2 regions of the Mesorhizobium sp. 01N446 genome follow, and region 2 is predicted to be linked to the other one. Evidence: riboswitches for the same ligand, from Rfam matches in the RefSeq annotation. Region 2 holds a riboswitch; the other holds the start of a gene.
The links. Region 2 has a riboswitch for thiamine pyrophosphate ahead of AC1DPX_RS11845 (YkoF family thiamine/hydroxymethylpyrimidine-binding protein). Riboswitches for the same ligand answer to the same signal wherever they lie in the genome.

Region 1: another riboswitch for thiamine pyrophosphate. It lies ahead of thiB (thiamine ABC transporter substrate binding subunit); the one in region 2 lies ahead of AC1DPX_RS11845 (YkoF family thiamine/hydroxymethylpyrimidine-binding protein).

What each region holds. Positions count from the first base shown of each region.
Region 1 covers NZ_JBFTRA010000001.1:1,501,153-1,507,394, reverse strand. The annotation lists gene thiQ (thiamine ABC transporter ATP-binding protein) at 36-812, opposite strand; gene thiP (thiamine/thiamine pyrophosphate ABC transporter permease) at 805-2,469, opposite strand; gene thiB (thiamine ABC transporter substrate binding subunit) at 2,582-3,580, opposite strand; TPP riboswitch at 3,624-3,738, opposite strand; gene AC1DPX_RS07235 (thiamine diphosphokinase) at 3,827-4,486, shown strand; gene AC1DPX_RS07230 (ABC-F family ATP-binding cassette domain-containing protein) at 4,488-6,242, shown strand, end outside.
Region 2 covers NZ_JBFTRA010000002.1:725,662-749,554, forward strand. The annotation lists gene AC1DPX_RS11785 (GntR family transcriptional regulator) at 1-67, opposite strand, end outside; gene AC1DPX_RS11790 (hypothetical protein) at 209-466, shown strand; gene AC1DPX_RS11795 (hypothetical protein) at 601-894, shown strand; gene AC1DPX_RS11800 (sensor histidine kinase) at 1,078-2,148, shown strand; gene AC1DPX_RS11805 (pyridoxamine 5'-phosphate oxidase family protein) at 2,155-2,640, opposite strand; gene AC1DPX_RS11810 (DUF3309 family protein) at 3,088-3,252, opposite strand; gene AC1DPX_RS11815 (hypothetical protein) at 3,545-4,198, opposite strand; gene AC1DPX_RS11820 (methyltransferase family protein) at 4,716-5,411, opposite strand; gene AC1DPX_RS11825 (tetratricopeptide repeat protein) at 5,620-10,404, shown strand; gene AC1DPX_RS11830 (ABC transporter substrate-binding protein) at 10,447-11,463, opposite strand; gene AC1DPX_RS11835 (ABC transporter ATP-binding protein) at 11,456-12,223, opposite strand; gene AC1DPX_RS11840 (ABC transporter permease) at 12,220-13,038, opposite strand; gene AC1DPX_RS11845 (YkoF family thiamine/hydroxymethylpyrimidine-binding protein) at 13,082-13,690, opposite strand; TPP riboswitch at 13,681-13,794, opposite strand; gene AC1DPX_RS11850 (hypothetical protein) at 13,990-14,298, shown strand; gene msrA (peptide-methionine (S)-S-oxide reductase MsrA) at 14,517-15,035, opposite strand; gene AC1DPX_RS11860 (glycosyltransferase family 39 protein) at 15,211-16,758, opposite strand; gene AC1DPX_RS11865 (hypothetical protein) at 16,957-17,664, shown strand; gene AC1DPX_RS11870 (GNAT family N-acetyltransferase) at 17,758-18,228, opposite strand; gene AC1DPX_RS11875 (hypothetical protein) at 19,075-19,281, shown strand; gene AC1DPX_RS11880 (hypothetical protein) at 19,351-19,683, opposite strand; gene AC1DPX_RS11885 (hypothetical protein) at 19,676-20,071, opposite strand; gene AC1DPX_RS11890 (hypothetical protein) at 20,165-20,581, shown strand; gene AC1DPX_RS11895 (hypothetical protein) at 20,963-21,232, shown strand; gene AC1DPX_RS11900 (hypothetical protein) at 21,354-21,659, shown strand; gene AC1DPX_RS11905 (DoxX family protein) at 21,665-22,090, opposite strand; gene AC1DPX_RS11910 (VOC family protein) at 22,312-22,680, shown strand; gene AC1DPX_RS11915 (DUF3606 domain-containing protein) at 23,266-23,445, shown strand; gene AC1DPX_RS11920 (GFA family protein) at 23,651-23,893, shown strand, end outside.

The DNA of each region.
Region 1 (6,242 bases), on a different contig from region 2:
AGCGTCCCATCGCCTGAGATCGGTTTGACCGTAAATTATGTCCGCTTCCGGGCAATATCTCGTGATACGGCATTGCCGGCACTTGTGCCGATATAGCGCCGGAACGCCTCCGGACCAGCCCCGGCAAAGAAATCGTCCGCGCTGCCGATGGCCGCGATGGCGCCATCGTCCAGAAACACCACATTCTGGCCGATTCGGCGGGCATCCTCAGGCTGATGCGTGACGAACAGCACGGTCATGCCGCGTTCGGCGTGCACACCGGCGACCAGATCGAGCATATCATCGCGCAAGGCCGGACCCAACGAGGCAAAGGGTTCGTCGAGCAGCAGCACCGGCCGATCGCGCACCAGCACCCGCGCAAGCGCGACGCGCTGGCGTTCGCCGCCTGAGAGTTCGCGCGGCAAGCGCTTTTCCTTGCCGCCAAGGCCAGTGCGCGCAAGCGCGCCGGCGATCGCCTCGCGGTCGGTCTCGGTCAGCCGCAGCGACGGCGAGCGGCCGAGCCCGACATTCTGCTCGACGGAGAGATGGCCAAAAAGGTTGTTTTCCTGAAACACCATCGACACCGGCCGCGCGGCCGGAGGATCGGCGCCGACATCGGCCCCGCCGATCAGCACGCGGCCCGACTGCGGCGCCTCGAAGCCGGCAACCAGATTGAGCAGCGTCGACTTGCCCGAACCGCTCGGCCCCATAATGGCGGTGATTTCGGCAGCCGCGAAAGCGACATCGAAGGCGAGCGGCGCCTCGCCATAGCTGAACGAGACCTTGTCCAGCCGCACCGGAACACCCTTCCCTCTCATCGCCCCGTCAGACATTGCCGGCCTTTTCCCTCCCCAGCCAATCCGCCGCCAGCACCAAGGCAAGGCAGACCAGGCCGAGCAACAGCGCCAGGCCGGCGGCGTCCTCGGTGCGGTAGCTGCCCATGCGCGAAAGCAGAAGGTAGGGCAAGGTCTGCACGGAATCACTGCCGAACAGCGCGATGACGCCGAGATCGCCGAGCGACAGCGCCATGGCGAAAGCGAAGGCCGTGGCGAGCGGACGCCGCAATGACGGCCAGTCGACCAGCCGCAGCCTCGCCCAGCCGGCAATGCCGAGCTGCGCGCAGAGCCGTTCGTGACGCTCGCTCGCCGCATCATAGGCGGGGCGGACGGCACGCAGCGCGAAGGGCATCGCCATGACGGCGTTGACGGTGACGACCATGACCGGTGCGATGGCAAAGACATCGCCGGCATGGCGCAGCAGCAGGAACCAGCCGGCGCCGATGACGATCGGCGGCACGACCAGCACAAAACCCGCGCCGGTATCCGTGGCATGTTCGAGCAGCGCTCTTGGACCGGCGCGACGGTTCAACGCGAGTGCCCGGCGCGCCATGGTCAGCGCCAGCGACAGCATCACCGAAAGCAGCGCCGACAGGAAGGCCAGCAACGCACTGGTCAGCGTCGCCTGCCGGACAGCGGCCTCGCCCGCCAGCCGGCCGAGATCGGCACCCAACCCTGCAATCACCGTGGCAGCCATCGGCCCGATAACGAACAGCAGCGCCAGCACGATGAGCGCGGCGTTCAGCATGGTCTCGGTGCCGTTGACGGAGAGATAGCGGCGCGGCGCGACCGGCAGGTTGGTGTCGCCGACGACATTGGCGCCAAGCCGCGTCAGCGCCAGCACCACGATGAAGGTCAACGCGATCTGCAGCAATGTCAGCGCGACCGCTCGCGCCGGATCGAAATCGAAGCGCAGCGCCTGGTAGATGCCGACCTCCAGCGTCGTCGCGGCCGGCCCACCGCCCAGCGTCAGCACGATGGTGAAGGATGTGATGCACAGCATGAAGACCAGCCCGGCGACACCCGGCAGAGCGGCGCGCAGCGTCGGCCATTCGATCAGCCGGAAGGCCGGCCGCGCCGCCATGCCGAGCTGGCTTGCCAGCCGCCATTGGTCGGCGGGAATGGTCTGCAGCGCCTCGAGGAACAGCCGCGTCGCCAACGGCAGATTGAAGAAGACATGGGCGACGAGAATGCCGGACAGGCCGTATATGCCTGGCCAGCCCTGGCCGCCGACGGCGCTGAACAGCCCGGCGAAATAGCCGGCGCGGCCGTAGAGCGCCAGGATACCGAGCGCCGCGACGATCGCCGGCAGCGCCAGCGGCACGGCGAAAAGCTGCAGGATGAAGGCGCGGCCGAAGAAGCGCGGATGCCGCGACAGCGCGCGCGCCACGAACAGGGCCGGGCCGACAGAAAGCAGCGTCGATAGGGCGGCCTGCCAGAGCGTGAAGCGCACGACGCGCAGCAGGTAGGGATCGAAGGCCGCCCAGGCGCCCGAAAAGTCATGGGCGCCTTCGACGAGCAGACCGGCAAACGCGCCGCCGATCAGCAGTGTGATCGCGGCGAGCGCGAGGATGCCGGCGCGAACGCGGGAGTCAGAGGACGCGCGCCTTCCACCCTCCCCCTTGCGGGGAGGGTCGGATCGCGGATGCCGCAAAGCGGTGTCCGCGATCCGGGGTGGGGGTGAGTCTGGGCTCAGCGTCGGCACCCCCACCCCGCTCCGCTTCGCGGATCGACCCTCCCCACAAGGGGGAGGGTGAAGCGCGCGCTCATTTGCTCATCACCGCCAGCCATTCATCGACCCAGGCCTTACGGTTAGCGGCGACCTCCTCGGGGCTGAACAGCAAGGTCTTGGTCGGCTTGACCAGTTTGTCGAAGGCCGGGTTGAGCGGCTTGTCGGTCTTCCCGGCCGGGAACATCCAGTTGGTCTCGGGGATCGCGTCCTGGAATTTCGGGCCGGTCATGAAAGCGATGAACTTTGCCGCCAGCGGGTTCTTCGCCCCCGTGGTGGTGATGCCGGCGACCTCGATCTGCAGATACTCGCCTTCCTCGAAGGAAGCCGCCTGGTAGCGCTGCGTGTTCTCGGCGACCATGTGGTAGGCTGGCGACGTCGTATAGGACAGCACCATCGGCGCTTCGCCCTTGGTGAACAGGCCATAGGCCTCGCTCCAGCCCGGCGTCACGGTCAGCACCTTCGTCTTGAGCTTGGCCCAAGCTTCCGGCGCCTTGTCGCCATAGACCGACTTCACCCACAACAGCAGCCCGAGGCCCGGCGTCGAGGTGCGCGGATCCTGGATGACGATCTTGTCGTCGGCGCTGCCTTCGACCAGCTCCTTCAGGCTCTTGGGAGGCGTCTTCAGCTTTTCGGTGTCGTAGACGACAGCGAAATAGCCGTAGTCGAAGGGAACAAAAGTATCGTCGCTCCAGCCACCCGGCACGTTCACGTCGCTCACCACGCCATGCGGCGCAAACAACCCGCTGGCCTTGGCATCGGCGGTGAGATTGGTGTCGAGGCCGAGCACGATATCGGCCTTGGTCGAGGCGCCTTCGAGCTTGACGCGGTTGAGCAGCGCGACGCCGTCAGCAACCGAGACGAACTCGACGTCGCAGCCGCATTGGGCTTCGAAATCCTTCTTCACCACGGGGCCTGGACCCCAGTCGGCGGTGAAGCTTTCATAGGTGTAGACGGTGAGCTTGTCCTTGGCCAAGGCCGGCCCGGACAACACCACAGCCAGGGCTGAGACAAGAGCGGATAAAAGCGTGCGCATCGGCGCCTCCTTCGTTCGAATTGAAAGGAATTGAGGCGTCGGACTGTCCGAAACGTCTAATCCCTCCGCCGGTACAAACCGGATCAGGTTCAGCGGGTTGGCGAGATTGCCTCTCAGCCGGTCCGCGAAGATCGCGTCCGGCACCCCGTTAGAGCGTTTCGACACATAGGCCCGGCCGAGGAACCGCGCAAGTGGCAGTTTGCCGGCCTTCCGTTTCCGGTGCCGGGCTGGTACAGGCCACACGATATGAGCACATTCACCATCCTGCTTGGCGGCGATCTCATCCGCACGCCCCGGCTCGACCGCCATGTCGAGGGCACGCGCGTGATCGCCGCGGATGCCGGCATCGGCCATGCACGGCTGCTCGGCCTCGTGCCGGAACTGTGGGTAGGCGATTTCGATTCGGTGCCGGCCGATCTGCCGGAGGAGCTCGCCGCCGTCCCCCGCCGGACCTTCCCGGCGGAAAAGGACAAGACCGATGGCGAACTGGCCATCGCCGCGGCCCTCGAGCGCGGCGCGACCCGCCTTGTGCTGGCAGGTGCGTTCGGCGGCAAGCGCGCCGACCATGCCTTCCTGCATCTGGCGCTTGCCCTGCGCCTGGCTGAGACCGGGACGGAGGTGCTGCTGACCAGCGGTGCCCAGGAAGGCGTGCCCCTGCTGTTGGGAAAGGCCGGCTTCGACTATGCCGACGGCACGCTGTTTTCCATCCTCGGCTTCTCCGAACTTGCCGGCCTGACCGTCACCGGCGCCAAATGGCCGTTGAACCAGGTCGAGGTGGCCTTCGGTTCGTCACTGACCATCTCCAACGAGGTCAAGTTCGACAAGACCGGAGGCCGCCTCGAAATCGCGCTCGGCCACGGCCGCGCGTTGCTGCTTGCGCATCCGTATCCATTACCTGAAAGCTGACATGGCTCCGCCTCTTCTCAATCTCGACGGGATAAAACTGACCTTCGGCGGCACGCCGCTGCTCGATGGCGCCGCCCTGACAGCCTCGGCCGGCGACAAGATCGCTTTGGTCGGCCGCAATGGATCCGGCAAGTCGACGCTGCTCAAGATCGCCGCCGGCCTGATCGAGCCACAGGACGGCGAGGTGTTCCGCCAGCCTTCGGCGACCGTCCGCTATCTGCCGCAGATGCCCGACATGGAGGGCTTTGCCACCGTGCGCGCCTATGTCGAGGCGGGACTTGGTCCGGCAGATGATCCCTACCGCGCCTCCTATCTGATGGAGCATCTCGGCCTGTCGGGCGAGGAACGGCCGGGCGATCTCTCGGGCGGCGAGGCCAGGCGCGCTGCCCTTGCCCGTGTCATGGCGCCGGAACCCGACATTCTGCTGCTCGATGAGCCGACCAACCATCTCGACCTGTCCGTCATCGAATGGCTGGAAGAGGAGCTCGTGCGCACCTCCTCGGCGCTCATCGTCATTTCGCACGACCGCCGTTTCCTCGAGCGCGTGTCGCGCGCCACTGTCTGGCTCGACCGTGGCCAGACCCGCAGGCTGGACAAGGGTTTTGGCCATTTCGAGGAATGGCGCGACCTGGTGCTGGAAGAGGAAGAGCGCGAGCAGCACAAGCTCGGCCGCCAGATCGTGCGCGAGGAGCATTGGCTGCGCTATGGCGTGACGGCGCGCCGCAAGCGCAACATGCGCCGGCTGGGCGAGTTGCAGACCATGCGCCAGCGTTTTCGCGGCCATCGCGGCGCCGAAGGCACCGCGAACATGGTGGCGAGCGACGCCGCCGAGTCCGGCAAGCTGGTGATCGAAGCCAAGAACATCGAGAAGAGCTTTGGCGATCTCAATGTGGTCAAGGGCTTCTCGACGCGGATCCAGCGTGGCGACCGCGTCGGTCTCGTCGGGCCGAACGGCGCCGGCAAGACGACGCTTCTGAAGATGCTGACCGGCGAATTGGCGCCGGACGCCGGCTCGGTCCGGCTCGGCACCAACCTGGAAATCGCCACGCTCGACCAGAAGCGCGAGGCGGTCGATCCGCAGGAGACGCTCGCGCAATACCTCACCGACGGGCGCGGCGAAAACCTCGTCATCAATGGCGAGCAACGCCATGTCGTCTCCTACATGAAGGATTTCCTGTTCAAGCCGGAGCAGGCGCGCACGCCGGTGCGAGAATTGTCCGGTGGCGAGCGGGCGCGGCTGATCCTGGCGCGCGTGCTGGCGCGGCCGGCGAACCTCCTCGTGCTCGATGAGCCGACCAACGATCTCGACATGGAGACGCTGGAATTGCTGCAGGAACTGGTTGCCGGCTTCGCCGGCACCGTCATCCTGGTCAGCCACGACCGCGATTTCCTCGACCGAACCGTGACCAGCATCATAGCGCCGGACGGCGGCGGCCGCTGGGTCGAATATGCCGGCGGCTATTCCGACATGCTGGCGCAGCGCGGCGGCACCAGGCTCGACGACCGCAAGGCGCGCGCCAAGGCTGAAGCCGCCGATGCGCCGGCGCCGGGCAAGAGCGAACCGGCAGCCCCGAAAGGGCCGGCAAAGAAACTGTCCTTCAAGCAGAAATTCGCCCTGGAATCGCTCCCCAAGAAGATCGAGGCGGTGACCGCATCGATCTCGCGGCTGGAGAACAATATCGCCGACCCCGCCTATTACGAGCGCGATCCGGCGTCGTTCCAGAAGACCATCGCCGCCCTCGACAAGGAACGCGCG
Region 2 (23,893 bases):
CCAGAACGGTCGCGATCTGCTCGGGCTTGCCCGTGCCGGGAGACAATTGAACCGCGCGTCGCTTCATATCCATACCTGTTCAGTGAACCTGTATAGTCCTGTTCAATATATGGCCGCGCCTGTCCTGTCAATGCGATACCGAGACAGATCAAACACCTCACTGCGGATTGCCGGCGGTGTGATAGGTTCTGCGTCGAAGGAGCAACCTGTGTCCCATTCAACAGAGCGTAAAAATCCCAAGCTGATCGTGGTGGTCGCGTTCGATCGCGGCGAGGACGGTGAATTGTTTCCGGCCTTCGGCCCAGCCGACCAGCAGAGTGAAGACCGCGCCATACGCACCGCCAGGGCTCTCGCGGCAAAACATGTCGGCGTCATCGCATGGAGCCGCGATGCCGACCCGACACTTGGCGACTACGGCACGCCGACAACGCTGTTTGTCAGTGGCGACGTGCCGGACATGGAGTAGGCGGCCATCCCGTGTAGGGGCGAGAAAATAAAAAGCGATCTTAATTTATGTTCGTATGAAGGAACAGTTTTCTCGCAGACCCGTTTATCTGCAGGTCGTTTATTCCAATGACCTCGACAGAGAGGAATTCCCAGATGAACTTCAAGATGCTCACGATGGGCGCGATGGCGCTTGCAATGATGACCGGTTCGGCGCTCGCAGGCGGCAGCACCGGAACGTCGGCGCTCGATGACCCGGCAAAGATGGCGCCGTTCTTCACAGATGCCGGCATGAAGACCATGAAGTCCGAGGCGGAATTCAAGACTGCCTGGATGGCCATGAAGGAAGAAGATCGCGCAGGCATGATGAAGGAATGCGGCGATGAGGCCATTGCCAAGTCGCATGACAATTTCTGCAAGATGACCAAGCAGCTCGGCGGCGCGAACTGACGCACCGCGATTTGGGCTCAGGCCCGATCGACCATTTGGACAAGGCGGGCCCCGTGCCCGCCTTATCCTTTCGGCGATAGGCCAACGACGCAGCCGCTGGCGGATTCAATTCGCGACAACGGTTCAGCAAAGGTGTAGCGTCAATCCTTGGAGCGGCAGAACGCCGCTCGTCTGGCTTTGCCCATGTTTCAACCCATTGCGAATATCCACGATGCGCAAACGCTGGCGCAGGCGATCGTCAACACGATCACCGAACCATTCCTGGTGCTCGACGAGCGGTTTTGTGTACTGGCAGCCAGCCGGTCCTTCTACAAGACATTCGAGGTCGACCCTGCGCAGACGCAGGGTACGCTGCTCTACGCGCTCGGCGACGGCCAGTGGGATATTCCCGCACTTCGCCTGCTACTGGAGACGATCATCCCTGAGAAAACCGCCATGGACGGCTTCGAGGTCGAGCATGATTTCCCGAGGATCGGCCGCCGCACCATGCTGCTCAACGCCCGCAAGGTGCTTTACGACCACAGCCCCGCCGTCACCATCCTGCTTGCCTTCAATGACATCACCGCCCGCCGGGTCATCGAGCGGGAAAAGGAGGAGCTGCTGCGCCGCACCGAGGATCTGCTCCAGCAGAAGGACGTGCTGCTACGCGAGATGGAGCACCGGGTTGCCAACAGCCTGCAGATCATCGCCAGCATCCTGTTGCTGAAGGCACGCTCGGTTACCTCGGAAGAGACGCGCCAGCATCTCAAGGATGCTCATCAGCGCGTGCTGTCCGTAGCCGAGGTGCAGCGCCATCTCCACACCTCGATCGGCGTCGACGAGATCGATGTCGGCTCCTACCTTTCGAAGCTGTGCGGCAGCCTCGCTTCGTCAATGATCGGCGAGACCCAGCCGATCGAGGTCACCGTTGCGGCGGAGGACGGCAGGATTGACTCGCATCGTGCCGTCAGCCTCGGCCTGATCGTCACCGAACTTGTCCTCAACGCCATCAAATATGCCTTCCCGCAGGAGAAGACCGGCGCCCGTATCCAGGTTACCTTCGAGACAGCAGGCAGCGACTGGAAATTGACTGTTTCGGACAACGGCGTCGGCAAGATCGCCAATGACGTGCCGAGCAAGGGGCTTGGAACAGCCATCGTCGAGGCGTTGGTGAGGCAGCTGGATGCCCGGGTGGAAACCATCAGCGACACCGACGGCACAAGCGTCTCGGTCACCCGGGCAACATTCACGTCACGGGTGCCGCGCGCGGCGTAAGAACCGCTACCACGAGGCCTGCCTTCCCGACATCGTCTCGATCCTGATCTGATAGAACGGATGGCTGCCCGAGGGCGCCAGAGTATCGCCGGGCTTCAGTGCTCCCGGCTCCCACCAATTCGCATGCGTGGCAAGAAGCGACCAGGCAAGCTGGCGGTCGCTATCGACCGGAACAGTCATCCTTTCGACACCGGTCATGCCGGCATCCGCATCAGGCGCTTTGGGCAACTCCTCGAACACGCCTTCCACCACGACGCTCTTCCAGCCATTGACACCGCCGACGTCGTCGACCTGAAGGCAGACATGGGGATTGGTCCGCATCCAGTCGACTTTCCTGCCGGGAAGCGAGAAACTGAAAATAGAACTCTCGCCGTAGGCGAAATGGACCGGCACCACATAGGGTTTTTGATCACGCACGCAGGCCAGGCGACCAAGGCGTTGCGTCTTCAAAAGGGCGACGCAGTCCTGCCGCGTCATCTCCTTGATGTTCATCAAATCCTTCTTCCTGTTCAGGCCCCGCGATCGATGCGGCGTATCACTTTGATAGCCTCTGCGTCCGCGATGCCGATCAAGGCCTCTACGCCCTGGGTGGTTTCGATGTGGCCGCGATCCCCCCATGACGTGAAGATCATCGCGAATTTCGCGGACTGTCCTTCTGGACATTGGGCAGCCTTCCGCAAACTCAACTGTCTCGACGCAAGCCGGTTCCCCCGGCTTCAACGCGAAAGCCCGCTCCGGGATGCCGGAGCGGGCCTTGGAGGAGGATGAAGGGGTGGGACCCTCTCCTCTTGTTTCCACGGGGGGTGTGGACCGAAATCACCATATGCGAATCCTGCTGGACACAGGATCACAAGCCGGCGAGCTTTCATCACAATCCGTTGCGCCCCGGCCTCGCCGGGGTCACGAGATCGCGATCACCCCCGACGACTTGCGGGTCAGCTAGATGCGCCCAAGCACGACAAGGATGATGATGATCAGCAGCAAGAGCCCCAGCCCGCCGCCGCCATAGTAACCCGTTCCATAGAACGGTCCGCCGCCGAGGCCGCTGAAGCCGCCAAGCAGCGCAATGACAAGAATGATGATGAGTATCGTGCCTAAGCTCATGGTTCCCGCTCCTGTGGGCGCTTGATCGCCGGTTTGAGCACCGCCGGACGCGGTGTTTCGAAGACGAGAACGTTCGAGCAGCCCTACTGTTCCGCCCGATCGCGGCAGGGCATGCGCGTGGAAAGGAAGTTTGCCGGAAACGAAAAGGCCTGATCGTCCCGGCAGGGTCTCGAAATCACTGAATCCGCAGAAGCCCGCCGACATGGCGGGCTTCCGACCGGCCGGAGGCCAGGAGAGTGCGGTCAGAGCCTCACGGCTGGTTCTGCACTCGCGTTCCTGGCGGTGCTCATCCTCAGCGGCGGGCAATCAGCAGGCAGAGCTGGCGCAGATCGCGATCATAGGTGCCTTCGCTGCTGAGCACGTCGACGCAGCGCTTCTTCATGCGCGCCACCTTGCTGTCCGACATCTGGGCCGCGACTCTCGACAGGTTCGGATGGCTGGGGTTCGAGAGATTGCTCGGGTTGGACGGATTTGACGAATTGCTGGGATTGGTTCCGCCACCGATGCCCAGGCCGACACCGGCGCCGATGCCGCCGGTGCCACCGACATTGGCGCCGAGTCCGGCGCTGATGCCGTTCGAGCCGCCGATATTGGCGCCGGCGCCGGCATTGATGCCACCACTACCTCCGACATTGGCGCCGAGCCCGGCACTGACGCCGCTGGAACCGCCGACGTTGGCGCCTGCGCCGGCATTGATGCCACCACTACCTCCGACATTGGCGCCAAGCCCGGCACTGACGCCGCTGGAACCGCCGACAGAAGCGCCGGCACCAGCGTTGACGCCACCGCTGCCGCCGACCGAAGCGCCGACGCCGGCATTGACGCCGCCGCTGCCGCCCACCGAGGCGCCGACGCTGAGCCCAGCTGCGCTTGCCGGCATGGAAAGAACGAGGACCATTGCACTACCCGCTAACACATTGGCGACTGTTCTGATGGTGAAAGCCATAACACTCTCCTGTTGTCGTTGCGCTAAGGCAGTCGGCGCAAAGCCGATTGCAGATTCAGCTACGTGGCAGGTGAGATTCGGTTTCAAATCGCAGAAGCTTGCTAAAGCGATGGTTTTTGTTGATAAAACTCAAAGACTATTATAGTAATAAAACTATAATACACATGTAAAAGATATTTTCTATTTCAAGACGATATTATCGATATAAATCGTCATTGCCAAACCAAAACCGATTCCTGGGGCCTACTCGCATTGTTGCCGGCATACATCCCCGCCAGCGTCTGGCCCTGAAAATCGGGGAGCATTCACTGCTCAGGATGGGCCGCGCCTGTCAGCAAGCTGAAACACCCAGCGCGCGTCAGCAATTTCAGGAAAACGGGACCAGCTTCACGGGGGGATGTGTCAACACAAGGAGATAAAACGGTCAGGGTTTCTGTGAAGCGGTGACCCGCTCGGGCAAGCTCTGTAGCCAATCCCAAACAGGATCGACCACCCCCGGCTTCTTACCGTGTTGCCCTCAGAATACCCGGTAGAACAGCCTGTAGCGCACACGTTCCATGTAAGCGCGATACTCCGGCTCGGCGGCCAGCAACGCTTCCTCGCGCAGGATACGGTACAGCTGCATATAGGTGATGACCGCATAGACCGCGAGATTATGGAAGGAAAAGGCCGACAGCAGATAAAGCACATGGCCGGCGAGGTAGCCGGCATAGATCGGGTGCCGAACGATCCGGTAGGCGCCGCCCGTCATCACGCCGCGATTGCCAGGCAGGATGGCGAAGGAACGGCCAAGCGATATCTTGCCCCAGATGACAAACAACAGCGCAACGAATTGCAGCGGCGCGGCGAAATAGACGGGAACAAGCGCGATGCCAGGCTGGAGGCTGATCAACGCAACACCGAAACTGGCGGTCACGGAGACGATGACGGTAAGCGGGTTCCAGTCACGCGTCACCGGGCGCCGCGACAGAAGCAGCCAGGTGAAAGTGAGTATCTCGGAAATCGCCACCAGCGCGGCGTTGAGCCTGGTCGGATCCTCCACGAGCTGAGACACGCCGCGATAGACGAACAGCCCCGCGCAGGCCAGCGCACAGAGGCGAAAGAAGCCTTCACGCAGGTCGACCAGTATGTCATGCCTTCGCGCGGCGGAGAAAAATCCGCCCTCATTGTTATGCGATAACGCTTCACTTTTTGACGTGAGCAACGCAAGCACCCCGGTGATCCCTCGAAGGGACCATTGCACGCAACCATTGCCGGGGGGTTAACCGGCAAGATCGGAAAGATGCCAACCGGAATTTGCGTGGAGCATGCATGTTTCGACGGCGCTACAATTTATGCTTGCATTTTTGGAACAAATAAGGAACAATACTCGGATTAACCGCTGAGGCGGACCAGGATTTTTGGGGGGGAGGACCAGCGATATGGCGAGCTGGAGAGGCGCACGGCTGCCTGCCGTCGCGATCGGATTGCCTGTGCCGATCAAGCTTTCGCCCAGCCGGCTGTTGGCTGGGCTCGCGGTCATTCTTGCCCTCAACATATCGGCGCTCGCGGCTGAGAAGGATTATGCTACCTGCATCGGCAAGGACATCGAGCCGGACAAGCGCCTCGCCGCCTGCACGCCGATTGCCGAGGACACCGCGGAGATGACGCGCATCCGCGTCATGGCCTACTTCTATCGAGGCGTCGCCTGGGACGACAGGCAGGATCAAGATCGAGCGATCGCGGACTACAGCGAGGCGATCGCGCTCGATCCAAAACAGGCCTCGCCATACTTCAACCGGGGAGCCGATTGGTACGACAAGGGGGATGACGAGCGGGCTATCGCGGATTTCAACATCGCCATCAGCCTGGAACCATCGTCCAGCGATGCTTATTCCAGCCGCGGCGCCGCCTTCCTGCGCAAAGGCAAGACCGATGCGGCCATTCTCGATTTTCAGCAGGCGATCGAGGCCGATCCCGGCAACGGCAAGGCGCATGCCAGCCTCGGGATCGCCTGGGACAGGAAGAACGACCTGGTGCGCGCCGTCGCCGAATATGACGAGGCGATCCGCATCGATCCGCAGGACGCGATCGTCCATATCAACCGCGGCATTGCCCGCGCCGCCACGGGCGAATTCGATCCCGCCATCGCCGATTATGACGTTGCGCTGGGCCTCGATCCAAATAACGCCGACGCCTATGCCGGCCGCGGTGCCGCCTGGCTTGGCAAGAACAATTGGATACGCGCGATTTCCGACACCAGCAAGGCAATCGAACTCGATGCCGCTGGTAGCGACGGTTACTATTACCGGGCCGTAGCGTGGGCAAGCAAAGGCAACAACGATCGCGCCATAGCCGATTTCGACAGAGCGATCGCTCTTGATGCGAACTATGCCAGGGCCTATTTCGGTCGCTCCCTGGTGCGCACCCGCAGCGGCGACGCCAGCGGCGCGGCCGCCGATTGCCAAAAGGCCGTCGAGCTCGATCCGAAAAAGGCAGGTGGCTGCGACACGGGGCCGGTGGGCGCGAAGGCCGTGCCGCAGACACCCAAGCCTGCCGCGTCCCCTGTGTACGAACCGCTGCAACTATACCCCAACGAGGATCACTCCGAACTCGTTGCCGGGAATCTCAAACGGGGACTGGAACAGCAGGTGCAAGGCGACGTCGCAGGCGCGATAGATTCATTCAGCTTTGCGATCCAGCTGGATCCTTACAACGCCGAGGACTTCTACGACCGGGCGCTTGCCGAGGCATCCCAGGGAAATTACGCCACTGCCGCCACCGACTGCCGGCGCGCCATCGAACTCGACCCGAAGCGCGCAGGCTCTTGCAGCCAACACGCCCCGGGCGAAACAGCTCCGTCGGTTGCCACAGGGAGGGACCCGGCAGCCGCAAAAATCCTGCTCGAACGCGCCGAGGCGCGCCTCGCAAAATATGGCGTCGACGGGGCACTGCTCGATCTCGATAAGGCGATCCGCCTCGATCCCGAGAGCGCTGAAGCCTATTTCAGCCGGGCCGGCGCCAGGACACTGAAGGGCGATATGGTCGGTGCAGCGGCGGATTGCCGCCGCGCCGCCGAACTCGATCCAAAATGGGCGGGAGGCTGCAGTGGACAGGTTGCGGGTAACCACGGCAAACCGCCACCGTTGCCGGACACGCAACAGCCGACGCCGCCAGCCGTCGTTCCCGATCTAACGGCCACGCAGGACACGCTGGCCGCGAGGACCCTGGAGGCGACCGACCCTCAGGCCCTGGAAGCGATCCTTGGGGGCGATGCCTTCCTGGACATGGGCAAGTACGATCAGGCGATCGGCGCCTACAACCACGCGATGGCGCTCGACCCGAACAACCGGTTCGCCTATTTCGGCCGCGGCAAGGCCTGGGCCGCCAAACGCGCCTACCAGCAGGCGATCGCCGACTACGACAAGGTCATCGAACGCGCCCCCAATTTTGCCGCGGCGCATTTTCGCCGGGGTCTCGCCAAGATCGCCCTTGGCGACGTCGATGGCGCTCTCGCCGATTGCGACAGAGCCGCCACGCTCGATCCAAAGGCGCGCGACGCACATTTCTGCAAGGGCATGGCGTGGCAGGCGAAGGGCAACGCTGCCCGTGCGCTCGCCGCTTATTCCGTGGCGATCGAGATCGATCCGAAGGATGGCGCGAGCTATTATGGGCGTGGCATGACCCTAGCCGGCAGGAAGGACTATGACGGCGCCATTGCCGATTTCGACCAGGCGATCAAGCTCGATCCGGCCAATGCCGACTATCTCATCAGCCGCAAGGCGGCGGTGGCAGCGAAAGCCGAGTTGCAGCCCGGCACCGAACCTACGGTTCAGCAGGACGCCGGCAACGATATCAAGTCCGATCGCAAGCTTTTGACCGCCGAGATGGCCGAGCTCATTCAGGCGACCGACCCGCGCGTCCTGGCCGCTGTGCAGCACGGCGACGGCCTGTCGGATGCCGGCAAGTATAACCAGGCGATCGCTACCTATGGCAAGGCGATCGCGCTCGACCCCGACAGCCCCCTTGCCTATTTCGGCCGCGGCAAAGCCTGGCACGCCAAGCGTTCCTACGATCGGGCGATTGACGACTACGACCAGGTGATCAAGCGCCTCCCGAATCTGGTCTCTGCCTATGTTCGCCGGGGCATGGCCAAGGCCACGACCGAAGATGCTGAAGGTGCTCTTGCCGATTGCGGCCGGGCCGCCACGCTCGATCCGAAGGTGCTGGATGCATATTTCTGCATGGGCATGGCCTGGCACGTGAAGGGCGACGCCCAGCGCGCGATCACGGCCTATTCGGCGGCGATCGAGATCGATGCCGAGGATGCCCCCAGCTATTACGGGCGCGGCGTAGAACGGGCCGACAGCAAGGACTATGACGGCGCCATTGCCGACTTCGATCAGGCGATAAGGTTCTATCCGGGCAATACGGACTACGCGGTCGCCCGCAAAGCGGCCGTGGCCGCCCTGAAGAAGGGCGGCGCCGGGCCGGCTGCCGTCGGATCGGATCCCAAGAAATTCAGGGCTTTCATGGATCGCGGCGATGCATTCTACAAAAAGCACAAATACGATCGCGCCATCGCCGAGTACAGCCGCGCCATCGCGCTCGATCCAAAGAAGGCCGCCGCCTATGTCGGACGAGGACTTTCACGTGCCGAGAAGGGTGATTACGATGGCGCTATCGACGATTACGGCAAAGTCATCGAGCTCTATCCAACCTATTTCGACGCTTACCTCGGCCGCGCCATTGCATGGGACAAGAAGAACGAATTGGATCGCGCCATCGCCGACTACAATCGCGCGGTCGAAATCGAACCCGGCTACGCGCCTGCCTATTTCGGGCGTGGCAGCGCCTGGTTCGCCAAGGGCGACTACGACCAAGCCATCGCCGACTTCGACCAGGCGCTCAAGCTCGATCCAAAGCTGGCCATCGCCCGCAAAGGCCGCAAGGTCGCAGTGGCGGCGAAGGCGAAAGCGCCCGCCTCCGCACAGGCCGGTCAGCTTCAAAAGAAGGTGGCCGAAGATGCCATCGAGTCGGGCACGATCTGGCGCTCTCAAAAACAGTTCGACCGGGCCATCGAACAATACGATATCGCAGTTGCTGCCGACCCATCCAACGCCCGCGCCTATAGTTTACGCGGCTTCACCTTCGCGCTGAAGGGCGATCCCGACCGGGCGATGGCGGACCACAACAAGGCAATAGAACTCGACCCGAACTTCATCGACAGCTATTTCTATCGTGCCTCGCTCTGGCAGCAGAGGGGCGACATCGACCGCGCCATCGCGGATCTGAGCACGATCATTTCGATACAGCCCAATAATGCGGACGCCTATATACTGCGCAGCCGCGGCTGGGCCGCCAAACATGATTGCGATCGCATCATTGCCGATTCCACAAAGGCGATCGGCCTGCGGCCGACCGACGCGGAAGCCTGGTACAATCGCGGTTTCTGCTGGAACAAGAAGCGGAAATACGACCGCGCCATCGCCGATCTCGATGAAGCCCTGCGCCTCGACCCAAACTATGCCGATGCCCGCAAGGAGCGCGATGCGGCGGTCGCAAGCAATTCAGCCACCGGTTCGGGCGCATCGCGCAATACCGTTCCGAAGACCGCCAAGGCGTTTTTCACCAAGGGTCAGACGCTGCTTGGGAAGGACGATTATGACGGCGCCATCGTGCAGTTCGACAAGGCGGTTGCCATTGATCCCGCATTCCATGACGCCTATTTCGCCCGCGCCTTGGCCTGGAATGCCAAGCAGGACTACGATCGCTCCATCGCCGACTACAACCAGGCGATCGCGCTCGATCCGACCTATGCCGCGACCTATTACGGCCGCGCCCAGAACTATGCCTTGAAAGAGGATTACGACAGGGCACTTAGCGACTACGACAAGGCCATCGAGCTCGCCCCTACCGAAGCCAAGGTCTATGCCGATCGCGGACTCGTGCGGATGGGAAATCATGACGACGCCCGCGCCTACGGCGATTTCGAAAAGGCGCTAAGCCTCGATCACAATAACGTCTATGGTTACTATGGCCGGGGGGTGATCCGGACAACCAGGGCAAACTACGACGGGGCCATTGCCGACCTCAGCAAGGCCATCAAGCTCGATCCCAACTTTGCCAGTCTCTATGAAGCACGAAGCCGGGCCTGGGAAGCCAAGGGCAACCACAAGCGGGCAGCAGCCGACCGCAAGAAGGCTGCAGCCCTAGACGCAAACTAGCTCGGATGGCTCGCGGAACCTTAGGGCTCGGACCGCAGCAGCCTAGCCCAGCGTTGAATTGCTGAAATACCCCGTGAAATCAGGGCGCTGCGCGAGAACCTTACCATCGGCGTCACGCAAGATGCCTGCTTTGAAGAGATAGTCGCCGATCGCATCCATCTTGGCGGCATCCATCGTGCCGATGGCGCCGTTTTCCGCGCGCAGATAGTGGCCGTCGATCAGCGCCTTCAGCGACGCCTCGATCAATGCCGGATTGGTCAGGGCATCCTTGTTGGCGGCGATCAGCAGCGCGGCGGCTTCCCCGGGATGATCGACGGTGAACTGATAGCCGCGCCGCGTTGCCTGGACAAAGGCCGAGGCCAGTGCCGGGTTTGCCTGGAGATAGGCTTCGCTCGACGAGATCAGCGTCGTGTGCTCATCGGGCACGCCGTAATCGGCATAAACGAAGCCGCGCTGCTTGATGCCTTTGAGTTCGGCCTCGACGCCCTCCCAGGTCGACACCTCGAGTGTGAAGTCGACGGAGCCGTTGGCCAGCGCTTCATAGGCGGAGGTGCCGAGCGTCACCGTCTCAAAATTGCCCTTGCCGCCGTCGTGGCGGATGATGGTCGAGATCAGCGCGTTTTCCCAGGCGCTGCCGAAACCGCCATAGGTCAGGCCGTCAAGATCCCTGGGACTTTTGATCTCGCTGCGCGCCGCGTTGAAGACCACGCGGCCGGTTTCCGACTGCACCACGGCGTAGACGGCCTTCAAATCGGCGCCGGCGGTCTTCTGGGTGAACAGGCTGATGGTGCCGTTTATGCCGAAATCGGCAACGCGGTTGGCGACCAGCGTGCCTGCGCCGGTGTCGCTGTAGGGCAGAATGTCGACCTCGAGGCCGGCCTCACGGTAAAACCCCTTATCGCGCGCCACGAACAGCCCGACGTGGTTCGTGTTGACCGTCCAGTCCAGCGCGACGGTGACTTTTTGCGTTGCCGCGAAGGAGCGGCTCGCTCCGGCGATCAGCGGAACACCGCTGGCAAGCGTGAGCAGCAAAGCCTGCCGGCGCGTCAGGTCAGTCATGGTCATGTCCTTTGGATGGTTGCGGGTTGAGCAAAATGTCGAGGATCTCGGCCTCGAGTGCGCCGGCCTGCCACGCGGCGGCGCCGGTCGGATCGCGCGGGCGCTGCAATGGCACGCTGATTTCACGCAGCACACGGGCCGGGCGCGCCGACAGCACGTAGATGCGGTCGGACAGGAACACGGCCTCGCGCACATCATGCGTGATCAGCAGCGCCGTCCAGTTGTGATGCCGCCACATCCGCTCGAGCCAGCGCTGCATGGCCGCACGGGTCAGTGCGTCGAGCGCACCGAACGGCTCGTCGAGCAAAAGCATGTCGCGCTCCTGCACAACCGTGCGCAGCAGCGCCGCGCGCTGACGCATTCCGCCCGAAAGCTGTGCCGGAAAATGCTGCTCGAAGCCGGCAAGCCCGAACTCGGCAAACAACGGCGCGACACGCGCCCGCGCCGCCCTGCGCCCGATGCCTTGCACTTCGAGCCCGAGCGTCGCGTTGTCGAGGATACGCCGCCACGGCATCAGCGCGTCGCGCTGCGGCATGAACGCGAAATGCCGGCCATGGTCGTCGAGCGGCGTGCCGTCGAAGAACATCTCGCCCTCGCCATGCTCGGCACCGGTCAGAAGCTGGAACAGCGTCGACTTGCCGGCGCCCGAAGGCCCAAGGATCGAGACGAATTCGCCGGCACCGACGCTAAGCGAAATGTCGGCAAGCACGTCGAGCCCGCCAAACGCCTTGCGCACATGCCGCAATTCGAGCCGGCTCATTGCCACGGCCCCTTCCCTGCCGGCTGCCGGTCAGCCCGCTCCCAGGGCATGGCGAGGCGCTGCAAGAGCACCGTCAGCCCAAACAGGATCAGCGTGAGCGCCGCACTGACACCGACCGCGGCAAGCACCAGATCGGGGCGAAAATTGTTCTTGGCGTTGAGCATGTAGATGCCCAGCCCTTTGGCCGCACCGGCATATTCGGCGAAGATGGCGCCGACCACGGCATAGGTGATGGAGATCCTCAAGCCCGCGAAGAAATAGGGTAGTGCCGAAGGGAGCCGCGCCAGCACGAAGAAGCGCCAGCGCCCTGCACCCATGGCGCGCAGCATCTGGCCGATCTCCACCTCGGTCGCCTCATAGCCCTGCACCAGGGCCACCAGCATCGGGAAGAAGGTGACCAGCGCCACCAGCATGATCTTCGGCGCCAAACCGAAGCCGAACCACAGCACCACCAACGGCGCGATCGCCACCAGGGGCAAGGTCTGGCTGATGATGAAGACGGGATACAGCGCGCGCCGCAGCGGCTGGAAGAAGTCGACCAGCATCGACAGCGCGAAGGCGGCCCCCAGCGAGCAGGCAAAGCCGATCAGCGTCGCGCGGATGGTGGGAATGGCGTTGCCGATCAGCGCCTCGCGATTGAGCATCGCCTGCTCGAAGACGCGTGAGGGCGCCGGCAGGATCGTCGGCTTGATGCCGGAATAGGTGGCGTAGAGTTCCCAGGCCACGAGCAGCAGCCCGACCGACATCACGGCTGGTGCCGCCTTGGTGAAGTAGCCCGCGAGCTGCCGCGGGCGGCTGGATGACGATGAGAGCACGATAGAACAACCTTGACGGCCGCGCGAAGAAAACGCGTTCTGTTCAGACAGCGGTGGGGCTGTTGGCGGAAACCGTGACGTCGAGGGTTACGTGACCGGCGCCCGGCCCGAAGCGGCAGAAGGCTTCGTTCAGCGCCGAAAAGATCGCCCCGCTATCGCCGCGCAGTTTGGTGCAGAAATTCTTGGAGCGATCATAGACGCCGGACTGTTTCAGGAAATCGATGCAGCCATAGATCTCGTCCATGTGGTCGCCGGTGCCCATCACATAGAGCGAGAATTGCGCCGCCGCCGGCTGGCCGGTGGTGGCAGCATCTCGCACGGCGGCGATGGCGGCCTCCTTGCGCGGACCGAGCGGCCCGACTGGCCCGCCAAACGCGTCGGACCGGCAGATCGGATCGTCCGGCTCGCCCGGGCAACCGCGCGAAATGGCGGCCGACAGCACACAATGCTTGCCGCTCTGCGACGCCGACACGAACAGGTCGCGCAGCGCCGGGAACAACACTTCAGGTGGCCCGACAAGCAAGGTCGAGATGTCGTCGGTCTCGATCCTCAGCCTGTCCCGGTAGGGATCGAGCGCACCGAGCGCGCCCAAGATGACGCCGACGAAATCGTCGGCCATGGGATATAGGGAAATCTGTGCGCCTGAAAACATCGCCCGCCTCGCTCCGCTGGTATTACCCAGATCAGCTTCTAGGGTCTGTGGGCTTGCCGCCCCCGTCTCAGCCCCGACCGTACGGAGCACCCCTGTGGATGAGCGCGTTAAAGCACCATTCGAACGGAAGGGGAAGCCGTTTTTTCAGCGCACTGGGCCAAAAGTGTTGCACCAGCTCTGACCATTGCGCGGACTCTGACGATGCCGCGCAGTCGCAATTCTATGGGGAATCTTCGCCGAGCCGAGAGGTTGTCCCACCAGTCGCAACACGACGAGTTCACAGAAATGGAGACACAACCATGTTCATGAAAATCCTCGCGGCTTCGGCGTTCACCATTGCGCTTGCCACTTCAGCGATGGCGCAAGGCAACGCCGCAAACGGCATGGATGGGTCGGGCGGCAGCGGCCAGTCGGTGACTGTAGACCCGAGCACGCCAGCTTCGCCCAATTGGGTCGATCCGGCAACAACCAACAGCACGACCATCGCGCCGGGCGATATGAACTCCAATGCGGATCGGAATTGCCCGACCAACCCGCAAGGTGCGCAGACCGATGCAAACGGCAATTTGACGGCGGCCACCGTGAACGACAACAACTGCGGCAAGTAAGTTATTGCCCCAAAAACGAAAAAGCCGCCAGACATCCGGCGGCTTTCGATATCACTCCCAACGATCGCAAAGCGTTGCGCAGCCACTTAGAGCGTTCCACCGTTTCATGGAAACGGCGAACCGCTCCAACCCTTTGTTTTGACGCAATTCCGGACGGAAAACCGCTCACACTTTTCCTGGAATTGCTCTAGACAATCGGCGCGCTGCTTTTGCCAACCTTATGAGACAGCCTTCTCGCGCACCGGCAGCTTCCAGCCCGGCCTGACGAAATGGCAGGTGTAGCCGTTTGGATATTTCTCCAGATAATCCTGGTGCTCGGGCTCGGCTTCCCAGAAGGCGCCGGCCGGCGCGACTTCCGTGACGACCTTCCCCGGCCACAGGCCGGAAGCATCGACATCGGCGATGGTGTCTTCGGCGACGCGCTTTTGCTCGTCGCTTGTATAGTAGATCGCCGAGCGGTAGCTCATCCCGACATCGTTGCCCTGGCGGTTGCGCGTCGTCGGATCATGGATCTGGAAAAAGCGCTCCAGCAGCGTGCGATAGCTGATCACCGCCGGATCGAAATTGATCCCGATGGCTTCGGCATGGGTGCCGTGGTTGCGATAGGTGGCGTTGGCAACGTCGCCGCCACTATAGCCCACACGCGTGGAGCTGACGCCGGGATAGCGCCGTATCAGATCCTGCATGCCCCAGAAACAGCCACCGGCAAGCACTGCGCGTTCGGTCGAAGTCGCCATGTCACGTCTCCTCAAAAGGCAATTCCAACTCATGCGGCGGTTTCCCGCCAGGAATTGCGCAGACAAAATTGGATTTCCCGATAGATGGGCATTCTCGTCCGCTTCGTCCAGTCGCGGGGAAACAACGCGCCGTGAGAGAACGATATCACGACGCGGTCGGGGATCGAGCGGTTTCTCAGTTGCGCCGATGCCGGGTCCGGCTGTCGACGGCAGGCGGCATATACAGCGTGCCGGGTGGAATGGCGGAAAAGCTGATCTGCACAGGCGGCGCCGTACGCGACCAATTGAAGAGAACGGTCTTGACCGGGAGCTTGCCCAGCCATGTCCGCAGTTGCGGCGGCACGCCCTGCCCCGGCCAAACCATCAGCATGCCGTGGTCACGCAAACGCTGCCTTGTGATCCAGGGCGCGAACCGCATATCGAGGTCGGTGAAGATCGACGGCTTGTCATAGGCATTGAGGCCCGCCAGCATGGCCACCTGAGTATCGCCGCCGACAATGTCGAGCCGGCCGGGCGCCGCCGCGTGCCAGACCGCTTCGGCCTCGTCCGAGATCGGCTGCGCCGGCCAGCAGACAGCGTCCAGGCGTCCCCGCAAATTGCAGCCCGTCCAGCGGAGGGTCGCATAGGCGCCCGACATGGTGACGATGCAGAGGAACGCGCAGATCACCAGCCTTCGCATCTCGATGGCGCCGAGCCGGTGGCCGAGGAAGGCGAGCACCGTGACGCCGACAAGATTGTACATCGGCGCCCCCCAGGACTCGCCGGTGCCGGTGAACAACGAGGCCACCATGATCAGGGTCGCCGGCCCAAGCCCCATCCACACGAGATAGACCAGAATGCCGCGTTCGACGGGAGCTTCGGGAGCGGGCGAACGCCGCAGCAGCCCCGATATCGCCAGCACCAGGAGAAAGCCGGAGAGGCCGGCCAGCTGGACGCCGATATAGTAGAGGCGCGCCCGGTGTTCGGTTACCCACGCGTCGCGGTCGGCGAAATAGGTCAGCGGCAGGAAATCGATGCGGTAGAGTGCGATGGCCAGCGGCGCAGCCACCGCTAGAAAAACGGCAAAGCCGAGCCACGGCCAAGGCGTCGCCAGCCGGCTGCGCGCGCGCGCGTCGTACAGCAGCCAGAGCGCGCCGAAGGCGAGCAGCAGGCCGGTGGAGAACTTGGCATAGAGCCCGACGCCCGACACCAGCCCGAGCGCCAGCCACCAGCCAGGCCCGCCACCACGGCCGGCGCGCCAAAGCAGCCAGCAGATGGCCGCCCAGAACGGCATCTGCGCGTAGTCATGATTGAATTGCGGGGTCGGCCAGCCGAAGAAATAGACCGAGGGCATCAAAAGCACGGCAGCCAGCGCCCGGCTTTGTCCGAGCATGTCGCGGGCCAGCAGATAGACCAGGACGAAGGTCGACGAAATCGTCAGCTGGGCGAGCAAATATTGCGGCCAGTGGAATGATCCCGTCAGAAGATGGCTGGTTTCGAGCAGCCAGCCGGGAAGCTGCGGGTGCTTGTAGGTCAAAAGCACCCATTCGCGGCCCCACATGAACCCTTCCACCACATCGCCGGGCGGCGCGGGGTCGATCAATGCCGGCACCACCGTCCAGCACACGATCTGCACCAGGCACAGAAGCGCCAGCAAATACCAGGGATGGCGAAGCAGGCCGGGCCAGACCGATGACGAGTCGAGGCCGGCGGCAGTCGGCCCCGCCGGCGCCCAACCATCCATGGAGTCGTCTATTCCCACCATGCGGCGCTTAAACCACATCGTCCGGTTTGCCGAACAGCCCCAACCTCAAAGCTTACGAAAAAGTATACTTGCAGGCCATTGCAAGACCAAGATTGAGCGGGAGTTTCGGCGCTCCGTTGCCCCTCCCCGGCAGAACAGCCTGCCCATCTGATCCTATCTGAACATCCCGGATATTCGATGCGTCACCAGCATGCCGTCATCCACCACCGCGCGCTCGACTTCTGGCTGGCGCGTGCGGCCGTCCTCGTCATTATCTGTTTGCAGCTCCTGGTGATCAACGATCTCTCGTTTGGGCCCCGCTGGCTGGCGCCGGCGCTGGAGGCCGCCCTGCTCGTGCCTCTGTCGGTCGCCACCGCCTGGACACAGGTCGCCACCCAGAAGGCGGTCGAGCAGGAGCACTGGTATCTGGTCGGCCGGTTTCGCGTCATGATCCGCAGGACGGCGCTGGTGATGACCGGCGTCGTCAGCATCATGAATTGCGGTTCGCTGGTGTTCCTGGTGCGCGCCTTGCTGGCGGGCCATGCCGGGTCCAGCGGCCAGACGCTGCTGATCGACGCGCTCAACATCTGGGTCACCAATGTCATCGTCTTTGCCTTGTGGTTCTGGAGCACCGACCGCGGCGGACCGCCGACCTGCGGCCTCGTCAAACGCGCCCAATCCGATTTCCTGTTCCCGCAAATGACCTTGAACGACCGCGAGATCCGCGACTGGCTGCCAGGCTTCGTCGACTATTTCTTCCTCGCTTTCACCAATGCGACGGCGTTTTCGCCGACCGACACCTTGCCGCTTTCACAACGCGCCAAGCTTTTGATGATGGCTGAGGCGATGATCTCGCTGCTGACGATCGCACTGGTCGCGGCCCGCGCCGTCAACATCCTGGCCTAGGTCAGAAACGCAAAATAGCCCGCCCCGGCGAACCGGAGCGGGCTATTGGATGGTCTGCTAGGGTCCCGAAGCTGGAGCGGGCGGACGATCCCCTCAATCCGTGCCGAGGTCGCGTTCGAAGACCACCTGATCGCGCAACGGAATGCCGTTCACAATCAAACCCTCGGGGTAGCCGGTCGATGGCCCGAACGCATCCTGCACGATGCGCCACATCCGAAAGCCCTGTCTCTGGTAAAATCGCAAATTGCCGATATCGGCCGCCGCTGTCGACACGATCAGGCGCCGGCCGTGGCGCTCGCGGCAGCGGGTGATTGCCGCCGCCACAAGGGCGCGCCCCAACCCTTCGCTCTGCCTTGCCGGACGGACCGCCAGGCTCTTGAGCTCGAAGACACCGCCCTCGCCTGTCTCCATGAGCTGCACGTGGCCGATGATCCTGTTGCCCTCCCGAGCGACCAGCACCTCGCCCTCATCTATATAGCTGGAAACCTGCATGGGAGAATCGTCGGCAAGGGCAAACAGCGGCAACAATATTTCGCGGTCCCCGTCATATCGTTCAATCTGCATCCGTCACCCCGGGCTGGATCAACGCCGCCGCAAGTTCGGCAACCTAGCACCGCGATATAACAGTGGCCGGTCCGAAGCCACAAACGCAAAAAGCCCGCCCCGGCGTGAGCCGAGGCGGGCATTAACTCGATCGAGCCGTCAGGCGCGAATTCTCGGGCGCAGGGCAAGGCCTGGGGCTATTCCTCGGAAGCTGGTCCGGGCTTCCGCAAGCCGCGTGCAATCCGTCATCCAAACCAGCCAAACGTGAGGCTGACCAGCAATACCGCGATCAGGATTGAGAGCGGCACCGCCATGAACAGCCCAGCTTCCAAAAATCGGGTTTCCTTGTCACTGAACATTAGGCCTGCCTCACTAAGCTTCGCTCAGATAGAAGCTGCGAAGCCCGTTTCAGTTCCGAATGCCGGCGACGTGCGATCCACGAGCGGCTGCCTGGAGAGCGAAATCAGTTCGGTTTCCCCAACGATGCCGGCCATCCATTTTGCAATGATACGGGAGGCCGGCGCATCATTCGATTGGCGCTCCATTCCGCCCCAGCAAAGGCGCGGCGGGCCAAATTCTAGTGTTCCTGGAGACGCGACAAAGGAGACTGAGGACGAAAGTGCCCAATACGAAAAGCCCGCCGGCAGGAACCAGCGCGCGTTGCCCTTCCTTCGTTCGCATGTTTCGCTGGTATGAGCAGGGGTGCATATATGTCGCCAGTCGGCGCCGCCATCCTCATGGCCCTGCCGGTCAGGCCCAGTGGCCTTCCGCTGCCAGTCCCCTCTAGCAACCAAGCCGCTGGGCCGCAGGTGACGTGATTTGCGCCACATATGCGGCATGAGGGCGCTGAACAGAAGGTGTTGTTCGATGCTCCGGACAGACAATGGCGCGGCGCTGAGGCTTTCAGATTTTGCCGATCCTAACGATGCTGTAATTGCCGCAATCGAGCTTTATGGGCCGGAAGCGCAAACCGCGGCGGCCTACTGTGCCATGGAAGCACACTTCGCCGGGCGACCGGCCGATTTCCACCTCTGGTGCGAAGTCTTTCGCGTCTTCAAAACCAGATTCCATTGAGAGGCATCTAGATCGGGGCCTAAGGCCGCCACGGCCATCAGCAATACAGAGGCCGGCCTGTCCGGCCTTTCAGTCTTCCGTCGCCGGCCTGAATTTCCGCACGATCAGCTCGAACAGAATATCCGAAAAGGCATCCAGATGGTTGATGGCGACATCGAAATCCCTCGGCAGCACCGACAGCACGATCTTCAGATACTGGTCCGGCTTGTCGGCCCGCACCTCGGCAATGACGCCGGCGCCATATGCGCGGAAGTCCGCACGCACGGCAGCCAGGAAATCATCGCCCAGTGTCTTCTTAGTCCGCTTCGGACGGGGTTTTCGCGCAACCGCCTCGCGGGCAGGCTTACGCCTTGCCGGCCCTGCCTTGCGGCGCGCCGGCTGGTCAGAAGTGCCGTCAGCCATCGATCTGGCCCATCGTCTGTGCAGCGGCTTCGCTGGCCGCCCTGCCTGCCTTCAGCATCAATCCGGCCGGTTTCTTCGAGCGGGTTCTCTTCTTCGCCCGCTTGGCGCGCTTCGGCTTTGCCGCCGCGGCGGGTTTTGCGGCACCATTGCGTTTTGCCGCCTGCGCCTTGAGCCGCGCCAAGACGAGACCGATGGCCTGCCCGCCGATGCCGGCTTGCGGAAAACCAAAGCCGCCGGCGGCGTCCCGCACCATGCCGATCAGCACGCCGGGCGCGACCAACTCGACCCGGCCCAAACGCGGCTCGGGTGCCGCGCCCTCGAATTCGCCAACGGCGCTGACGATTTCGCGGCCGACATCGTCGGTGATGATCGTGGCATAGCGTGTCATGGTTAGTCTCTTGAAGGCTCGGACAATATGGTTCAATCACAAGGGGGCAGCGTTGCCATGGCCAAGTGCCAAGCCGGATAGAAAGCGGACCGATTGACTCGATACCATCCCATCAGCGTGACACCGGAAATAGATTGCGTTCAAAGCGACCTGCGCGAACTGCGCTGGACGGATGACGCGGTCGTCGCTGACTTCATAATCCCCGGCGACGAACACCACGTCTTGCGTGTGCTGTTCAAGAATCATTCGGTGATCGTCCGCATTCTCGATGAAATGCCGTTGAGCACGGAAAGTGAGAGCACGCCCAAGGAAGGGCTGGTTTCCAACCACTTCGCCTATAGGGTCGAAGGATCCACCTTTGAGACGACGCAGTCAGAGACGTGGAAGTTCACGCAGCACCCGGCGACACATTATCGCTTCGTGACCGGTTGGACTTGCCTTAACGTTCTGTCGGCCAAGGAACCGACCTTTAAGGTCGTCAAGCGAATACCGATTTCGACCTTCGACTGACGACCGGAAACGTCTCCAAAATACGGAAGCACCACGCAAAAACACAAAACCCGCCTCGGCGGCGGGTCGTTGGCGCAAATCAGCACCATGGACAAATATGTAGCATGGCTGCCCTCACCCGGTCAAGGATTTCTAAGAAAAAATTCCTATCGGCATCGCTCAGGGAGCGCGCTGAAAAACAAAACCGCCTCGCGGCGGGTCATCGGCGCAAATCGGCACCATGGGCAAAATCATAGCACAACTGCCGACAACCGCGGCAGCACCATCCGGCGGCCCGAAAGCCCGCATTGGCTAGCCGGCTTTTCATCAGCCGGCAGCTGTGGGACCATCAGTTGAAGCTCATGGAATGATTCGCGTCGTACGGCCTTGTAGGAGAGGACGATGGACAGGCCAGCCATGGCATCCGTATTCAGGATGCGGCATGCTCCAGCCACGGTGTCCGGTGTGCGCAGCACCGGTCAGGGCCAGGCTGATCCGATTATCCGCGTGAACTCGCTCGGCGACGCGATCCGCTTCGTCGCCAACGCCTACCCCAACTATGACATCGACGCCGTCACCGTCACCTGCGGCGATCCGTCGATCCCGCGCCTCGGCAGCCTGGAGGTCAAGGCGGTGTGGCGCGAATATGGCGAGCGGCTGACCCAGGAATAGGCCGCGGGCACGAGCCGGCGCCTTGCCCGGCATCCCCGGCCGGAACCGGCTCCGCGTCCGGCTTCGGATCGGAAACGCCGCTGGCGCGTTTCCCCTTTGGTCAATGGAGGGAGCAATCACCATGAACGTCGCCAATCTGCAACTCGAAGGCCTGCTGATGGCTGTCGCGTCGATCAACCATGTGCTCGTTCGCAAGGGGGTGCTGACATCGGAGGAGATCGATATCGCTCTGCGGAAGGCCGAGGCCGGCGAGACCGGCGAGGAGCGGTCCAATGGCATGTCGGCGTCGAGCCGCGACGCCGTCAATTTTCCGATCCGGCTGCTCGAACTCGCCAACCAGTGCCAGCCGGAGGCCGACATGCCGTCCTTCTCGAAACTGGCCCGCATGGTCGGCCAGATGAAGGAGCCTTACAACGATCAGATGTGAGGTTCTCACGCCCTGCCCGGCCAGCCCAAATTCAGCGCCAGCACCCTGCCCGGCCCGTGCACGGCGGCGAACAGCAGTCCGGCCATGAAGGAAAAATGGTCGACGAAGAAGCCGAACTCGGCCTGGTTGCCGGCCCAGTGGCTGGGGCCGTGGAAGGCAAAGCCCAGGAACAGCACATAGCCGGCCGCGACGAGAGCCGCCTGGGTGAAGAAGGCGCCGCTCAGGAAACACAGCACCAGCGCCACCTCCAGGATCGCCGCGCACCAGGCGAGGAAGAGCGGGAAGGGAAAGCCGGCGGCGGCGATGAAGCCGGCGGTGGCGCCCATGCCCATGAACTTGAACGTCACCGCCATCAGGAAGACGGCGGCGAAGATCAGGCGGGCAATGAGAAGGGCCGCGGTCTGCCACGGCGATTGAATGATGTCCGGCATGCTGTCTCTCCAGGGTTGCGATGGATATCGACCCAAGGACGGGCGATGCCGCGCGGTTCCGACACCGGCCTGAAATTTTTGTCCTGCAAGTGCTGCCGCGAGGGACGCCGGCAGCGGTCCGGCGCTCACCGGCAGGACGCCGTCGCCGGCCTTCAGGCTTGCCGCGACCTGCCCCGAAAGCTACCCTCACAATGGGTGCTTGATCAGAGGAGAGCCAGCCTATGGCGACGGTCCGGTATCTCGTCAGCGATGTCGCGTTGGCGACGGAATTTTACACCAGGCATCTTGGTTTCGCCCTGCGGCAGCAGTTCGGCCCGGCGATGGCCATCCTGAGGCGCGACGACCTGACGTTCTGGCTCGCCGGCCCGATGGCGTCGGCGGCGAGACCGATGCCGGATGGCCGCACGCCGGAGCCTGGCGGCTGGAACCGCATCGCGATCGAGGTGCAGGACCTGCCGGCGCTCGCCGCCCGGATGCGCGAGGCGGGCGTGCCGTTCCGCAACGACATCGTCGAGGGCCCCGGCGGCCGCCAGATCCTTTGTGAAGATCCGTCCGGCAATCTGGTCGAGCTTTTTGAACCAAAGGCATGATCCCTCCCGAAATCCGTTCGGGATCATGGCAGCAGGATTGCCGGCCCCGGCCTTCGCCAGGCGTCTGAAGCCGGCTTGAGGGCGAAGAGCCAGGCCGCCAAGCCGGCATTCACCAACAATTAACGACCCCGAAACTTGTCCGTAACCCGCAACGTGGTATCGTAAGCTGGGGCTAATACACCGGCATGTCCGGTGATCTATTGGGGGTGGGTTGAGTCGTGGGCGCGAGCGTCAGGTTCAGGACGAAGTCCTATCTGGTCCGGTCACCGGTCCTTGAGTGTAACGGCTGTGGCGGCACCGGGCAGGTTTTCCAATGCCCGCGCTGGACAAGCTCCAACGGCCTTTGCTGTCCCGCCGGCACGCACCAGCGCGGCTGTCCCGGGGCCAGCGCGCCTTGCGCCGAGTGCGCCGAGTCCGAACCCCATGCCGCGGGTCCCGCCTCCGCATCGGCCTGACGGGCTGCGATCCGCGTCGGGCTTCTGTCCGCCATGGAACCGGCAGCCCCGATCGCTGTTATGTCTGACCACGGCATCCTATATACGGATGTCCGCGTGATCATGCGCCTGACAGGAAACGAGGCCCGACATGCCCGACGACAAATCGAAGATCAAACAGGACCGCAAGCTGGTTTCAAGCGAGGAGACCTACGAGGTCGCCGCCTTCGCGCGCAAATACGGCATCCCGCAGAGCGAAGCCCAGACCATCATCAAGCGCTATGGCCCGTCGCGCAAGAAGCTCGACAACCACATGGCCGCACGCGGATAGCCGGCGGCGAGCCGCAACCATTTTGCCGGCCTTGCGTTGAAGGATGCTGCGGGCCGCATCGCCCGGGTTGGTAGCCCAATCCCGGCGGGCGGTGCGATGAACGGCATGTCTTGTCCCGGCCAACAAAATGGCCAACGTGCATCTGTGCCGCCCGGCCCGCAACGTGCCAGACTGACGAAAGCCAGACCGAGGGAGGGCCGCGATCATGTCCGACACCACACGCAGAACCGGCAGTTGCCTGTGCGGCGGCGTGCATTTCGTCGCCACGGGCCAGCCGATACGCGTCGGCCTTTGCCACTGCAAGGACTGCCGCAAGGCCGGCGGCTCGGCCTATTCGGCCTTCGCCATATGGCCACGCGATGCCTTCGAAACATCCGGCGAAGTCGCCTCCTATGGCACGCGCAGCTTCTGCCCGACCTGCGGCGGCCGCGTCGCCTGGGTCGGCGAC